Regions from separate parts of the Shewanella sp. Scap07 genome, predicted to be linked through region 1. Evidence: predicted binding sites of a transcription regulator. Region 1 holds the regulator's gene; each other region holds the start of a gene.

Evidence for each region. The regulator sigma-54, encoded in region 1, starts transcription at its own class of promoters, with help from an activator protein. The targets are predictions, from matches to a motif close to GTTGGCACGNNNNTNGNNT.
Region 2: a site for sigma-54 is predicted at 3,172-3,190, ahead of FLM48_RS03120 (superinfection exclusion B family protein). Genes of this name have one in related genera too.
Region 3: a site for sigma-54 is predicted at 2,997-3,015, ahead of flgB (flagellar basal body rod protein FlgB). Genes of this name have one in related genera too.

What each region holds. Positions count from the first base shown of each region.
Region 1 covers NZ_CP041329.1:4,249,931-4,255,576, reverse strand. The annotation lists gene FLM48_RS18745 (HPr family phosphocarrier protein) at 160-435, opposite strand; gene rapZ (RNase adapter RapZ) at 422-1,276, opposite strand; gene ptsN (PTS IIA-like nitrogen regulatory protein PtsN) at 1,273-1,716, opposite strand; gene hpf (ribosome hibernation promoting factor) at 1,719-2,006, opposite strand; gene FLM48_RS18725 (RNA polymerase factor sigma-54) at 2,035-3,516, opposite strand; gene lptB (LPS export ABC transporter ATP-binding protein) at 3,647-4,378, opposite strand; gene lptA (lipopolysaccharide transport periplasmic protein LptA) at 4,375-4,905, opposite strand; gene lptC (LPS export ABC transporter periplasmic protein LptC) at 4,892-5,449, opposite strand; gene kdsC (3-deoxy-manno-octulosonate-8-phosphatase KdsC) at 5,446-5,646, opposite strand, start outside.
Region 2 covers NZ_CP041329.1:718,004-723,649, reverse strand. The annotation lists gene FLM48_RS03140 (hypothetical protein) at 1-896, opposite strand, end outside; gene FLM48_RS03135 (MarR family winged helix-turn-helix transcriptional regulator) at 986-1,552, shown strand; tRNA gene FLM48_RS03130 (tRNA-Leu) at 1,872-1,956, opposite strand; gene FLM48_RS03125 (DUF3149 domain-containing protein) at 2,271-2,399, shown strand; gene FLM48_RS03120 (superinfection exclusion B family protein) at 2,518-3,129, opposite strand; gene FLM48_RS03115 (ATP-binding protein) at 3,358-4,983, shown strand; gene pepT (peptidase T) at 5,022-5,646, opposite strand, start outside.
Region 3 covers NZ_CP041329.1:3,284,454-3,290,099, reverse strand. The annotation lists gene flgA (flagellar basal body P-ring formation chaperone FlgA) at 91-798, opposite strand; gene FLM48_RS14390 (chemotaxis protein CheV) at 1,021-1,941, shown strand; gene FLM48_RS14385 (protein-glutamate O-methyltransferase CheR) at 2,070-2,903, shown strand; gene flgB (flagellar basal body rod protein FlgB) at 3,048-3,446, shown strand; gene flgC (flagellar basal body rod protein FlgC) at 3,449-3,868, shown strand; gene flgD (flagellar hook assembly protein FlgD) at 3,879-4,685, shown strand; gene flgE (flagellar hook protein FlgE) at 4,746-5,646, shown strand, end outside.

The sequences.
Region 1 (5,646 bases):
GTTAAATGATTTGAGGCGACGATGTTAATAGCATTAACTATAGGAGTGTTTGATCCTACTCGCAAAAATTGTGCCGACAGGCTATGTTAACTCAAGACTGTGACACTGTAGAGATAAATTAAAGTTAAGTGAGTAATTTGTAGATTATGCGGTGATTGTTTAATTCGCTTCGTCAAACTTAGCATCGATTAGGGCGCTAATCGCATCTAATGCGGCTTGGGCATCTTTACCTTCACTGAGTAAGGTAATGGATTTACCTTTGCCACTTTCTAGCATCAGCAAGCCTAATACACTGGCGGCAGAGGCTTGTTTTTCACCTTGGATTAAAGTCACTTCAGCATCAAATGTGGAGGCCAAAACCGCAAGTTTTGTTGCAGCGCGAGCGTGCAGCCCCAGTTGATTACAGATGGTGAGCTGTCGTTCAAGCTTTGCCATTGTTGAGCTCACGGTGCCTAGCATTAACATTGTGCTTAGAGTCATTAAATAACTTAGCTAATTGCTCTGTTACATACACAGAACGATGTTGCCCGCCTGTGCAGCCAATGGCAATAGTTAAATAACTGCGGTTGTTACGCTCTAGGTGCGGTAGCCAAGTTGCTAATAAATTCTCGATTTGCCAAATAAACTTATTCACCATCGGCTGCTGTGCAAGAAACTGCTGCACCGGTTCATCTAGCCCTGTTAGCGGGCGTAAGTTCGGCTCCCAATGGGGGTTTGGCAAAAAGCGCACATCGAACATAAAGTCGGCTTCACTCGGCATCCCATGTTTGAAGCCAAATGATTCAAAGTTGATAACTAACTCTTTGTCGACAGTGCCAAGCAGGATCTCTCTCACCCTATCACTTAGATCATAAATATTGCGATTAGAGGTATCGATATAATGATCGACCAAGTCGGCTACAGGGCTGAGTAATTTACCTTCGAGCTCAATAGCTTCTTTTAGTGATGCTTGTGAATGGGAGAGTGGGTGTAGGCGACGAGTTTCGCTGTAGCGTTTTAGCAACACTTCATCACTGGCATCGAGAAAGAAGCTCAGTAGTTCGGTGTCTGCTGGCAAATTAGCAAGCTGCTTTTCCAGCTCGATATCTTGCTCTGGCATATTACGTACATCAACACTGATGGCAACCAGTTCATTGCGGCCTTTCAGCTGCTCCAGCAGCGAGTCCATCAGTGGCAAAGGTAAATTGTCGACACAATAGTAACCTAAGTCTTCAAGTACCCTAAGTACTACTGATTTACCTGAGCCGGAACGTCCGGATACCATCACGAGTTTCATTGAGTTATCACCTGATAAAGTTCTGCTTCATCATGGGACTTTCTGAGCTGTTTGAGTATGAATTTATCATTAAGTTTTTCAGCCATGCAGGATAAAGTACTTAAATGTTGTTCACACTGATCACTGGGCACCAGTAAAGCAAATAAGATATCAACTGGCTGATTGTCGATTGAGTCAAACGCAATCGGCTCAGCACACTTGACCAATACTGCGACAGGATATTCGATATTACTCAGACGACCGTGAGGAATGGCGATACCGTTACCTATACCTGTGCTACCCATCTTCTCTCTAGCCAATAGGCTTTCAAAAATCTCTTGTGAGGAAAGGGTAGGGTACTGGACAGCAGCTAAATCGCTGATTAATTCCAGTACCTTTTTCTTACTGCCCGGTGTGGCACAGGTCGTGCACTCCGGCCGCAGGATGGTACTTAGTTCCATCGTTAATGTTTTGTCAGCTTCTCTTTATGTTTAATTACCTGACGATCGAGCTTATCTATCAGGGAGTCAATGGCGGCATACATATCTGCATTATGGGAAGTGGCAAACACTTCACCGCCGGAAAGGTGAACTTTGGCTTCAGCTTTCTGTTGCATTTTTTCTACATTCAACACAACGTGCACATTATTGATCTGATCGAAATGGCGTTCAAGCTTTGAGAACTTTTCTTGAACATAAGTTCTCAATGAATCAGTGATCTCTACATGGTGTCCAGTCAAATTAATTTGCATATAGGTCCTCCAGTGTTCAATTAACGGATCATAAACTCTTACGTTGGTTTGACGGTGGTATAAGCATTGCCTCACGATACTTGGCAATGGTCCGTCTAGCCACTTTTATTCCTTGTTCAGCCAATAGCTGTGCCATCTTGCTATCGCTTAGTGGTTTCTTCTGGTTCTCTGCTGCCACTAATTTCTTGATGAATGCGCGAATAGCTGTCGAAGAGCACTCGCCGCCATCATCTGTGCCAACATGACTCGAAAAGAAGTATTTTAGTTCAAAAATGCCACGTGGGGTGTGCATATACTTCTGTGTGGTAACTCGTGATATGGTCGATTCATGCATTTCTACCGCTTCAGCAATATCGTTGAGGACCATTGGCTTCATGGCCTCTTCACCAAACTCGAAGAATCCTTGTTGGAAATCAACGATGCAGTTAGCCACCTTTAGCAAGGTATCATTGCGACTCTCAAGGCTTTTTAAGAACCATTTCGCTTCTTGGAGGTGACCTCGAATAAATTGACTATCGGCTTGGTTTTTAGTGCTACGAGCCATAGATGCGTAGTGCTGATTGACATTGATTTTTGGCATGTAATCAGGGTTGAGTTCAACCACCCAGCGGCCTTTTTGTTTAGTGACCGTAACATCCGGAATCACATACTCATCACGGTTAGGCGCAACGGTTAACCCGGGTCTAGGGTTCAGTGATTGGATCAATGCAATGGCTTCACGTAAATCATCTTCTTTGAGCTTAGTTTTACGCATCAGCAAGCGGAAGTCTCGCCCAGCAATTAAATCTAAATGCTCTTTGATGAGTAGCTTGGCATTGCCAATATGCGGGGTACTCTCGCTAAACTGTGCCAACTGAATTGACAAGCACTCGCTTAAATCTCGGGCGGCCACGCCAATAGGGTCGAAGTGTTGAATGCGTTTAAGTACCGCTTCAACTTCATCGAGTTCTATTTCCGGATCGCCCATGGCATCGAGAATATCTTCGCAGGTTTGAGTTAAATAGCCGCGCTCGTCAATGGCGTCAATAATAGCCGTGGCGATGGCATTGTCATTGTCTGAAAAAGGCGTGAGGTTTTTTTGCCACTCTAAATGTTCATACAAGCCTTCGCTGGTTTCACCTTGGAAGGGCATATCATCATCACGCATTGCGCCAGAACTGGCATTGGGGGCTGCGGTATATACCTCATCCCACGTGGTATCAACGGGCAGTTCATCTGGCATTGATTCTTGGGTGAGGGCCTCGGATGTTTCTACTGATGAGCTATCTTGATTGCTGGCGCTGTCAGTGGTTGCGCTGTAGTCGTCAGTGTCGCTATTTTTATCATCTTGGCTGCTATCGCTGGCGTCGGTTTGCTCTTCGTCCAATTCTAATAGCGGGTTGGACTCTAATGCTTGTTGGATCTCTTGCTGCAATTCCAATGACGACAGCTGCAGGAGGCGGATGGCCTGTTGCAGCTGAGGAGTCATGGTGAGCTGTTGACCCATTTTGAGCTGGAGTGACGCTTTCATCTTACTGCTATTCCCTTCTTTGTAATTATAAAATGAGAAAGCTTGCTTGTTTTTTATGGGGTTTCTCTAATCCCCAAAATTTAATCAGGTGATGACACTGTCAACAGTCATCACCCTCACTATGGTTTAACTATAGCTTGAATTGTTCACCTAAGTACACCGCACGGACTTGTTGATTGTCCAAGATTTCAGCGGGTGTGCCTTCAGCGATAAGATTGCCATGACTCACAATATAGGCTCGCTCACAAACATCGAGTGTTTCGCGTACATTGTGGTCAGTAATTAACACACCAAGGCCGCGGTTTTTCAGTTGCTCAATGATCTTTTTGATGTCGATAACCGAGATAGGATCGACTCCCGCAAACGGTTCATCTAATAAGATAAACTTCGGGTTTGCCGCAAGTGCCCGAGCAATCTCAACTCGACGTCTTTCACCGCCCGATAGTGCCATACCTTGGCTATCGCGAATGTGAGTAATGTGGAACTCTTCCAATAAATGTTCTAACTGTTCTTCTCGCTGTGCGGTATTGAGCTCTTTACGGGTTTGCAGCACGGCCATGATGTTATCTCTAACCGATAACTTGCGGAAAATACTGGCTTCTTGTGGCAGGTAACCAATACCTTTGCGCGCACGCAGGTGCATAGGATCTAAAGTTAAATCGTCTTCATCAATAAAGATACGACCTTTATCACTCTGAACTAAGCCAACAACCATGTAGAAAGTGGTCGTTTTACCCGCACCATTTGGGCCCAGTAAGCCGACGATCTGCCCAGTTTTAACGGTTAAACTCACATCTTGAACCACAGCGCGGCTTTTGTAGCTTTTGGCTAAATTGACCGCTTTGAGCGTTTTATCGGTCATTGTTGCTCCTGAGGTTTGCTTTCAGGTTCATCAAGCTCTTGGTAGTTTTCGGGTTGGATAATCGTAATGACACGGTCATTGCCGGTACTCTCTGCAATTAACTGTTGTTGTTCAATGTTGTAACGTATTTGGTTACCGGTCACTTGGCTACCATCTTGCTCAAGTGTGGCATTGCCAATTAGGGTTAAGGTGCGGGTGGCAAGTTCATAGCGAATTTCACTGGCGCTGGCTTTTGCTGGACGACCATCTTCCATTATTTGTGAATACGTTGCCGGGGTACCGGTAGCAACCAAAATTTTGCCATTACTTTCATCTTTGGTAAACGCGCGTAGCTCATCTGCATTAATCTTGATTGAGCCTTGGGTAACCTCAACTGGGCCATTGAAGATTATTTGATTATTTTTAATATCTGCTTCTTGGCTCGCAGCGGCAATTTTGACTTCTTGCAGCAAATCGTTTTCAACCGCACCAATCTGCAAGCTAAGGACTGACAAACAAGCAGCAGCAATAAGTTTATTTAGTTTCATAAGTACCTTTTACCTGACTCGTCAGTTTTACGGTTTGCTTGTTCAGATCGCCAAACAAGCCTTCACCCGTGATGATGAAGTCGTTTCCCGTGATATTGATTGTCCTATCTGACGTCATAATCATGGTGTTTAAATCGAGTTCTAGGTATGTTGTTTCAATTGTTTGTATCGGCTCTTCAGGGCTGATGGCGTCAATGATAACATCTTTTTCTAATGTAACATGACCGCTGTTTTTATCTAATGTGCCAGTTGATGAACGCAGTCGCCATTGGGCTTTGCCTTCATCCGGGTAGAGTAGGTAGACCGGCTCCGTAAAGTAAGTCATATTGGCTTCTTCAAAGTGTTCCATATGACGAGCTGATACCCGGCTATTAATTTCACCTTGCTCATTGAACTCAATGCTTTTGAGATCGTTGATCACATAATCAGGATGTTCACTACCATCTTGAAGTTGCACATTATTGCTGCGCTTAGATTGCACTTGCCAATAGAGGATTAGCGCAGTGCCAAAAAACACGATAATAGCAATGGTGACTCTGTTCATATACTCATACCGTGGGCGGTATCGAACTTATCTTGGCTTAACAGCAACAAATCGGTAAGTTCTCGCAGTGCACCATGCCCGCCACGAATATGGGTGACCATATCGGCGCGTGCTTTCACATAAGGGTGGCCATCGGCAACACACACTGACAGACCCACTTGCTGCATGACGGGTAAATCCACCATATCATCACCGAT
Region 2 (5,646 bases), 1.6 Mb from region 1:
GCCGCAGGTGCAAGAGTCGTCATTGAAAAGATCAAAGAGTCGATTTCTTCAAGGTAATCAACACTTGTGTTAACTAGGTTAAATGACTCCGTTGTCATTTCGGTGGATAAGCTTGGCCAGTTAAATGCTGGTACGCGGGCACTATTTTGTATCACAAGCTGGGCGTCTAGCTCGCTGTATATACGTTCAACTTTTAATAGAGGGGTTTGATCGATGATCGCCACTTCTAAGTAAGCGGTTAGCGCATTTGAGACAAAGTCAGCTTGGCGTTTAACTGCATTGACTGGCACGATAACGCTAATTTCGCGACCTTTCTCAACAATAGTGAACCCCGGAGAATCAAGATACATCGCCATGGGAGAGGTTGGCGTCAAAACATCATCAACGCTAGCCTGCACCACGGCGAGCCCCTCACCTGCTAAGGTATTCTCTTCAAGCACTACCCAATGAGAGTGATACACAACACCATCGTCATCATAGGCGCTGTTATTATCTTCATCCCATAGCGGCGTATCATCAAAGTCAGGGTGGCTGGTTATTCCAAGCGCGACAGTGCCTTGTACACCAGCATAACCAATATCTTCAGGCCGTAGGTCAGTGACGAACACATAGCCTAAAACAGGTGCGCCATCTACTTGCCCAGCCGGAACCGGCGCGACAGAACCTGCTTCCTCACTGGTCTCAATAGTAAAGACATAGGCATCTAAAACAGCTTCATATTTCACGTGCGCGTTGCTGATTTCAAACGCCCCTACATCGTAATCGTCTCCTGGCAATACAGCCTCAACAGGAGCAGGGATTTCAAAATCAGATTGCTTTGTGCCATCAGAGCCACATCCAGATAGGAGTATCGTCGTCACCCAACAGGGGATGATAAGTTTTTTCAGATTATTCATGTTAAATCACCATATAGTTTCGAATCGAAACTATATTTGATCAAAACATTTTGCTTGTCAACATTGTTTTTAGTCGATACCATTCTGTTATGGATATATATGAAACATACAAACTCATAGAAAGGTTGGGTGAAATCACCCGGGCGAACCTGAGAAAAGTGGCGACCAAATGCGGCCTTCAACCTGTGCAGGTTGAGGTCCTTCATTACCTTGTTTCATGCAACCAATTTTCTAACACCTTGATGTCGGTGGTGGACTACCTGGGCCAAACAAAAGGGACAGTGTCACAAACCATCAAATCGCTCGAGGCAAAAGGCTTTATTGAGAAGATTCCCGATAAGCATGACAAACGCACAGTCAGGTTATGGGTGACGCAAAAAGGCAAAAAACTCATAGAACAAGAGTTACCAGGAATGCCTTTCACTGAAGCTTTGGAAAGTTTAGATACAGAAAGTCAGTCCTCGCTAACCAAATCATTAAGCGCATTGAATAGCGCCCTATTGAAAACCAATAACATGGATACGTTTGGTGTATGCAGGACATGTATTCACAACGAAAAACACGCCAATGGCTATTTTTGTCGCTTGCTCAACATTGATCTCACCGAAGATGAAACAGACAAAATCTGCAAAGAGCATGCATTAAAGGTCTCATAGGCTGTGAGTCTCCCGCAGCTGACCGCCAAAATGTTATCCGTACAAACGCCTGTTTGGCACCATGGTCCAAAAAACGAGTATCACCTGCTAGCTAAATAAGTTGTTGACCACTTTCCTGCACCTGTGTTCCACCGTGCTAAGTCATCAAGCTACAAGAAAATAAAAAAGCACGGGTTTAATTTAACTCTGACGGGATTGAAGCGTTTATCTGTAGGGCGTAGAGGAGATCTGGTTGATAAAATTTAGACATAAAAAAACCTGCTTATTAGCAGGTTTCTTACTTTCTTAATGAAAGTCTCTTCGAAAAGAGTATTTTGATTGGTACCGGTGGACGGACTTGAACCGTCACGCTCGAAAGCAACGGATTTTGAATCCGTCGTGTCTACCAATTCCACCACACCGGCATTAATCAAATAGACCTTAAATCACAGGCTCTGCGAAGTAAGTGAACGGAATTATACCTTTGGATTTGGATATCGCAAGCCTTTTACTTAACCTTTAGTATCAAACGAGCATTTTTCCAGCGAAGGCGCCCTTGTTGGCCCCTTTGACAATCGAAACCATGCTGCCTGCCAGTCAATTGCCAGCTTCACAACACAAAATAGATAAAATTTTCCATTTGCATAGCAATCCTTGATCAAGATCAGCAAAAGTTGGTAACAATCGCGGTAATTTAGGGATATCAAATTTTGATACATCTGCGAAAGAGGATTTCACTATGGCATTTTGGTTAGATTTAATGTTTGGTAACGCCATTGGTTTGCTGTCGATGATTGTGATATTCGCCACAATAGGGATTATGTCGTACATCATGTGGATGTTCATTAGCAAATCCAAACCACAATAAGCCGCAGCAGTAGCTAAGCGCGCATCAAAAAAATAACAAAATTTCTAATGCAGGGGGCCCATTGAGCCCCCATTTTTTTGTCTAGGCAATATGGATATTAACAGTGGCAGCCTGCGCCTTAAGCGGCATGCTTGCGCTGCGGCGCTATGCTATTGGCAAAAGTTGGGCGTGCTTTTATCAATAACTGCATCTCTTCCTGGCTAGGCTCACCCACTGGCAAACGTAACACCTGACGGTTAAGGTAACTGCGCGCCTGCATTGATATTTTAAAGTCGGCCGTCGACCCCTGAATCGCGTAATGCCTTTGGTTACCCATCGGCTGCAAAATATTGGTTTCAACTAAACTCATTACCGCGGGTTCAGCTTCAGGTAGAGTTAAAATAGTTTCGCCTTGTAAAAAGAACTCCCGCAATAACGCTCGCTCGGTTGGGTCAAGTAAGCGGACTTTTTTCTCAATCACTTCAACATTGCGCTTGCTCTTGAGGTAGGTAATTGCTTCATCTAAAAAGTAACTTGCCACCTGAGTCAGCAAGTACGCACTACCGATTATCAATCCTAACCCTAAGTAGTGAGCATATTGTTGGACAAACACATCCAATCGCAAGGTTTCCATCACAGCACTTGGGGCAAACAGCAATGTTGCGCTGACCAATGCAAGCCAAAGCATAGTATTAAACACCACTTGTTTTGGGGTGATCTGTTTCATTATTTTGACGTCCACTTTTTCCATCTTCATATACCCAGTGTCAAAGATCTGTACTGGATCTACCAAATGCAAAATAAATGCCAAAATTTTTTTGACGCCTTATATCCATAGATGTATCGAAATAGCCAGAAAATCCCCATAAATCAGTAAGCAGAAAACTGTAGGCCGTCTATGCTTAACACTATATGGATCTGAGACCTAGCGATGATCAGGTAGATTTCATTTAAGGAAAAGGCGCCCCCTGAATACACCATGCAAATATTGACTAGCCAATTGCTCAAGAGCCCAATCGGTAGAAAGCTAACGCTATCTATTATTTTGTTTAGCTCATTGATCACTATACTCACAACGGGTTTTCAACTTTTTAAGGACTACAACAGTGATGTCAGTCGCATCAGTGAGCAGTTTGACAGCATTGAAAAAGTTAACCTAGAGGTGCTAGCGGCAAGCATTTGGGTCATTGACGAGCGACTAATCAATACGCAGATTGACGGTTTGATCCAGCTGCCAGATATCACCTTTATCGCCATCAACGATGACAGTGGCCAAGAGTGGGAAGCGGGGATACCCAAACCAGAAAATACCATAGAGAAATCCTTTCCACTGACCTATAACTCAGGCAATGATGTGATTCCTGTTGGCAGTTTGTTAGTGCAAGCCGATCTGCGGGCGGTGTATGACAAACTACTCGATCGCGCCATCGTCATCTTAATATCTAATGCGATAAAAACCTTCATTGTGGCCGGCTTTATCTTGTTTTTAGTCTGGTTTCAGATCACTCGGCACCTGCTTAAGTTGAGTTTATATAGCCAAAATATCCGTATTGATACCGATTTCGAACCACTTATTTTTACTGATAAACAACATCGCCAAGATGAGTTTACTCAAGTCGCTCATGCTATCAATACTATGCAACAGCAGCTGCGAGTCTCCTTTGACGATATCAAGAAATCTAAACAGGAATTGCAAGACGCACTGGCCGATCGAGAGCGCTTGCTGGATTTAGAACGTAGTTACAAGGAGGAGCTTGCTAGACAAGTCAAAGAGCGTACGCAAGAACTAGAACAATCATTGCTGGTATTGAAAAAAGCACAAGAAGTGCTTGTAGAACAAGAGAAAATGGCAGCCTTGGGCGGACTCGTCTCTGGGGTTGCCCATGAGATCAACACCCCAATCGGTATCTGCTTAACAGCAGCCAGTACCCAACTGGTGCACATTAAAGAATTGATCGAATTGATCCACAGTGAAAATGCCACCCTTGAAGAGATCAATTCAATCTTAGAAGAGTACCAACAAAGCTGCGAACTCATTATCAGTAATATTACCCGAGCAAGCAGTTTAATTCAGAAGTTCAAAACAGTCGCTGCCGAGCAGAGTTTAGAAGAAAAACGCAGTTTAAATCTGCGGGAAACATTGCAAGATCACTGTGACTCTATGAAGCTCATCTACCCTAATCAACAAGTTGAAATAGATATTAATGTTGATCCCGAATTGGTGATCACTACCAATCAAAAGCTGCTCAAGCAGATCGTCACCAACATCTTATCTAATGCTTATGCCCATGCTTTTACTGATCTACAGCAAGGCCGCATTTACATAGAAAGTGAATTTGATGGTGAGCACATTAATATCGCCATTCAAGACAATGGCTGTGGCATTAGCGCTGAGGCTGCCACCCATATTTTTGAGCCTTTTTATACCACTACACGTAATAAAGGCGGCACTGGCTTAGGGCTATCTGCCGCCTTTAATGCCGCAACCTTACTCAAAGGCAGCATCAAACTTGATACTGCGCCAATTTTGGGCGGCGCCTGTTTTGTGATTAGCTTTCCTACCAGCAGTGACCCCATTGAAATGCCGGTGATTCCATTACCTTAACCCCAATCAAGCTTAAGATGCATAGCGTTATACGTAACTTAAGCCTTATTGGTGCTTGAGTAACGCTCCGCAGTAAGACAACTAATAGCAATGATCACTTCGACCGCTTTTTGCATCGACTCTAAGCAGATGTATTCATGCTTACCATGAAAATTATGCCCGCCGGTAAAAATATTCGGACAAGGTAATCCCATAAACGATAAGCGACTGCCATCGGTACCGCCGCGAATCGGCTTAATAATGGGTTCGACATTGCAGGCCAGCATTGCCGCTTTAGCAATATCGATAATGTGAGGATGGCCTTCGACCTGCTCGCGCATATTGTAATAGCTATCGGTAATGTCTATGGTCAGTTTGCCAACGGTGAGCTCAGCATCGTACTTAGCAACACGGGATGCTAACCACTGCTTACGCTGCTCAAACTGGTCACGATCAAAGTCACGAATTAAGTACGTTAGCTGCGCAGATTCGGTGACCCCTTGCATGTCCATTAGATGGAAAAAGCCATCGTAATCTTGACTGTTTTCAGGGGTGTCAGCCAACGGCATAGTGGCATGAAAACGTGCTGCCATTGTTTGGGCATTAATCATCACCCCAAATGCACTGCCAGGATGGCAATTGTTACCGGTTGCAGTAACTACTGCGGTGGCAGCATTGAAGTTT
Region 3 (5,646 bases), 970 kb from region 1:
ATCAACATACCTGTCTATCGGCCTGCATTTCTAAAGCTTTAGCTGAAGATGTGCAATTATTATAATTTTTTTGCTAGCAGATTTCACGACTTACATACGTACCTCAACTTCGCCTACACCAATTACCCTCGCATTGACTTTTTTATTGGAATGGCTGTTGCGAATTCTAATCCGGTCGCCCAAATTTCCATCCCTCAGTGCTTCACCCACGGTTTTAATTTCAAAGTTTGCCGTTTTGGCATAGATAGAGACCGTATCGCCTTTGCAGACAAAACATAAGTTATCGGTAAAAAGTGGCTGGTTCATGCTAATACGCCGTTTCACTCGGGTACCGACAACCAGTGCGGTATCGTCAAACTGTTGACCACGAAGCTGACTTTGCTCGATATATTCAATGCCCACTGCACTCGATGAGATCACATCACCAGGGCCTAGTGTTTCGGTGGCTACGACTACAGGGTAGAGAATGTCTACTCTGACAGAAATAAATATTTGCCATGGATACGCCATTTGTGGCGTCTCGCAGCTTATCTTAATGGTGTTATTACGTTTTATGGCGCGAGTGGTCGCGAGTTCAGCATTCACAGGGCCTATACACAGTGGTGGACTTAATCGGGTATCAAGGTTTTGCGGCGTGATGGATACCTTGGCATGGGGCGGAACATCAATATTATCTTCAATTATGCCTATAGCTAATTGGGAAATGGTCGATAGAGAAGGGGTATGCGGTTTTACCTCGGCACTCAGGTGCCAAGGTAACAGTAAAATGATGAAAAAGTACGCTAAATTTACTTTCATAATGAATAGACTAGCTTGATCAGCTAGATTACACCTATACTTTCGTTGTGACCTGATACTGACATCAATTAATAAAACAAAAATAGCGTCAGAAGTTTGACAAAATATCGGTCAGGTTGTCATATAAAGTAGATAAAGCAATTAGTATGCCTATACTCAAGTTACGCGAGAGATTTTTAGGTCAGCATTCACCACGCCGGGAAGGCAACAAGGCAAGGCATTATGTCGAATATTCTTGAATCGGTTAATAAACGTACTCAATTAGTTGGTCAGAACCGCTTAGAGTTACTGCTGTTTAAATTAAACGGTCGCCAACGTTTTGGTATTAACGTCTTTAAAGTTAAAGAAGTATTGCAGTGTCCACCACTGACGGGATTACCTAAACTCAATACTTTTGTTCGTGGTGTGGCTCACATTCGTGGCAAGACGATTTCGGTGATTGATTTGAGTGCTGCTACAGGTGGGCGCCCAATAGAAAACACGGAAGGATGCTTCATCATTATTTCTGAGTATAACCGCAGTGTACAAGGCTTTTTGGTCAGCTCGGTAGAGCGGATCATCAATATGAATTGGGAAGCTATCATGCCGCCGCCACAGGGCGCAGGTCGTTATTCTTACTTAACCGCGGTGACTGAAATTGAAGGTGAGTTGGTCGAGATATTGGATGTTGAAAAAATCCTCGATGAGATCTCGCCGGTGAAAACCCAAATCAGTAAAGAGGTTGATGAGCAGTTAACAATTGATAGAGAGCAGCATTACCATATTATGGTCATTGATGACTCAGCTGTGGCGCGTAAACAGATCATCAGGGCACTTGAGTCTTTGAGTTTGCAAATTGATACAGCAAAAGATGGCCGTGAAGCGTTAGATAAACTGACCGCAGTTGCAGCTGAAATGGATAATGTGGCCACAGAAATCCCACTCATTATCTCTGATATTGAAATGCCCGAAATGGATGGGTACACACTGACCGCTGAGATTCGCGATAACCCAAAACTTAAAGACATTAAAGTGGTTCTACACACGTCGTTAAGTGGGGTATTTAATCAGGCTATGGTTGAAAAAGTGGGTGCTAATGACTTCATTGCCAAATTTAACCCAGATGAACTTGCCGCAGCAGTAAACAAACATTTAAGTTTATAACTGCAAATTGATATAAGATGCACTTTTTATCTTGTATCAGACAGTTAGCTAATGTATAAAGCTGCGCTGCCATTTACTTGCTATAGTGTATGTTGTAGCTGATTTTAATTTAATATTGGGATGCCACGGTGCCGAATAAATCACTCGCTGAAGCGGAATACAATCAATTCAGATTATTTCTGGAGCAACACAGCGGTATTGTGCTGGGTGACAATAAACAATATTTAGTTCGTAGCCGGTTGGCGCCATTGATGGGCAAATATAATTTGCCGTCATTGTCTGAGGTGGTGAAGCATTCAATGAAGCCAACCGAGCGGCAATTGCGTGCAGAAGTGATTGACGCGATGACGACCAATGAAACCTTATGGTTCCGCGATCGTTATCCGTTTGAATTGCTAGGCAACACGCTGTTACCTGAATATAGCCGCCTTGGTCGACCGTTAAAAATATGGTCAGCGGCGTGCTCATCAGGCCAAGAACCGTATTCATTGGCGATGACCATTCTGGAATATCAGCAAAAACGCCCTGGCACTCTGCCGGGAAGCGCATCCATATTAGCAACAGATTTGTCACCTTCTATGCTAGAAAAGTGTAAAAGCGGCGAATACGACAGCTTGGCTTTGGGGCGTGGTTTGTCAGAGGAAAGAAAGCGTCAGTTTTTTGATGCGACAGCCAATAGCACTATGACCATTAAGCCTAACGTCAAGCGCTTGGTGAATTTTCGAGCACATAACTTGCTTGAGAGTTATACCTTGTTAGGCAAGTTTGACATTATTTTTTGCCGTAATGTGCTGATCTATTTTGCACCAGAGGCAAAGGCAAAAATCTTGCGGCAATTTGCTGCCGCTTTAAATCCAAAAGGCATTTTATTTTTGGGCGCATCCGAGTCTATTGCTGGTTTAACTGAAGAATTTGATATGGTGCGGTGCAACCCAGGGATTTATTACCAAAAGCGTAATTAAGCAGACATTTACTGCCATTTCATTGCCTAAAAATGCCAACCATTGTGTTGGCATTTTCGTTTAACTCACTTCTGTTACTCTCCTCTTGTTTTTTTTGGCACAACTATTGCTTTATTTATTGCATCTATTTGAGGAGGCAATTTTATGGCGATCAGTTTTGACAAAGCGTTGGGGGTTCATCAATACACATTGGGAGTGCGCTCTCAACGTGCTCAGGTGATCTCATCAAACATAGCGAATGCCGATACACCTCACTATAAAGCACAAGACATTGACTTTGATAAGGCGATGCAATCAGCACGTTCAAATCAAAGTGGCCTAGCAATGAGCGAAACCAATAGTAAGCACTTTGATTTAAAAGCATTGACCCAACAGCATGTTGCTTATCGAGTGCCTAATCAGCCTGATACAGGTGATGGCAATACCGTTGATGTGCAACAGGAAAAATCTGAATTTATGCAAAATGCTTTGGAATACCAAATGTCGCTTGGATTTCTCGATAGTAAGTTTTCCGGCCTTAAAAAAGCCCTGAGAGGAAGTTAATTATGAGCTTATTCGATATTTTTAATGTGGCCGGCTCAGGCATGTCAGCGCAATCGGTCCGATTGAATACAACGGCAAGTAATATTGCTAATGCTGATGCGGTTTCTAGCAGTGTTGAAGGCACTTACCGAGCAAGACACCCCATTTTTGAAGCAGAGATGGCGAAAGCCACTCACCAGCAACAAGCGACTACTTCAGTGAAAGTCGCAGGCATTGTAGAAAGTGATATGCCGTTGCAAAAAGAATTCTCACCTTCTCACCCTATGGCTGACGCAGATGGTTTTATCTATAAGCCCAATGTCAATGTGATGGAGGAGATGGCGAATATGATTTCAGCGTCACGGTCTTATCAGATGAATGTGCAAGTGGCAGATGCGGCAAAGTCGATGTTGCAACAAACACTACGTATTGGCAAACAGTAGGAGGTAAGCAGTGAGCCTCATTAATCCGTTAACTAATCAACCGCTGTCGAGTCAATCAACGGCAGACAAGACGATAGCGCCGGCACAAGCGACTAGTGATATTGGTAGTGCCAGTGCATCGGCTCAAACTCAGACTGAGCTAACAGGTAATCCATTCCTTGATGGCATTCGACTACCAGAAGAGTCGTCAATTCCAGAAGCCAACAGCCAGGAATTGACCCAAGAAGACTTTTTCTCGTTACTCAGTCAGCAGTTATCGATGCAAGACCCATTTAAGCCAGTTGATAACGATCAGATGATTGCGCAAATGGCCTCATTCTCTACGGTAGATGGTATCAATAACCTTAATGAAGAGATTGTAAACCTTAATACCGTCATGACATCGAGTCAGGCGTTGCAGGCGTCAGGGTTGGTCGGCCAGAAAGTACTGATTCCGTCAGATACTGGTCATATTTCAGCTGAGGATCCAAGCCTAAAAGGTATTGTCAGTACGCCAGAGCCTATAGAAAGTATTACGGTACGAATTGAAGATGAGAAAGGTCAGCTAGTTAAGACTTATACCGTAGATGGCAGTGCCGGCGGCAATATTGATGTGGCTTGGGATGGCCTAGACAAGAATGGTGAGCCTGTTGCTAGTGGTAATTACTCCATTAAAGCGACAGGACGAGTTGATGGCGAGAATCAAGATTTGCCAGTCTCAACCTATGCACACGTAACCAGTGTGTCACTCGGAACAGCAAGCACAGGTGCCATCTTAAATTTAAGAGGTATCGGTGGCATTAAGCTCGGTGATGTTTTGGCAGTGTCTGAAACTTAACATTTGGGCAGATTTGGCTTTAAGCCTAATTTATACAGAATTTTATGATAGGGGTGAACTATGTCGTTTAACATTGCATTGAGTGGGATCGCCGCGGCTCAAAAAGATCTAAATACTACGGCTAATAATATTTCCAACGTTAATACTGTTGGCTTTAAAGAGTCACGTGCTGAGTTTGCAGATGTGTATGCCAACTCAATTTTTGCCAATAGTAAAACGGCTGTGGGTGGCGGTGCAACGACTACACAAGTTGCCCAGCAATTTCATCAAGGCAGTTTGCAGTTTACTAATAACGCACTTGATATGGCCATCAATGGTGGTGGCTTTTTCGTTACCTCATCAGAACTAGGCTCACAAGATCATAGTTACACACGAGCTGGTGCTTTTAAGGTGGACGCGGATAGCTATTTGGTTGACTCTGCGGGTAACTTTTTACAAACCTTCCCGGTTGATGCCGACGGTAACTCTACATCAGTGAGTTTAACGACTACGCAACCCGTCAAAATTCCTGACACTGCAGGTAGTCCACAGATGTCAGAAAATGTTGGCTTGCAAATGAACTTAAATGCCGGCGAAGCGACATTAGACCCAGCAAATTTTGATCCTAACGATCCCGATACCTATAACAATTCTACTTCGGTCACCATGTATGACTCACTTGGCGAGCCGCACATTATGACGACCTATTTTGTGCGTCCGCCAGAAGCGGCCTATACCGGTGAAAGTAACTGGGTGGCATTTTATGCTGTTGATGGCCAACAAGTTGATTTAGCCGGTCCAGCGGGTACTTATCAAACAGATACCAATGGTGATGGCACCCCAGATGGTACTGGCAGTGCGACCAATGCGGGTGGTTGGAAAGGTGCAGTATTAACCTTTAACGACACAGGCGCCTACACCGGTAGTGACCCTGCTGTGATAACCACTGAAGAGCTAGGTGTTAATGGTGCTAACGTATTAG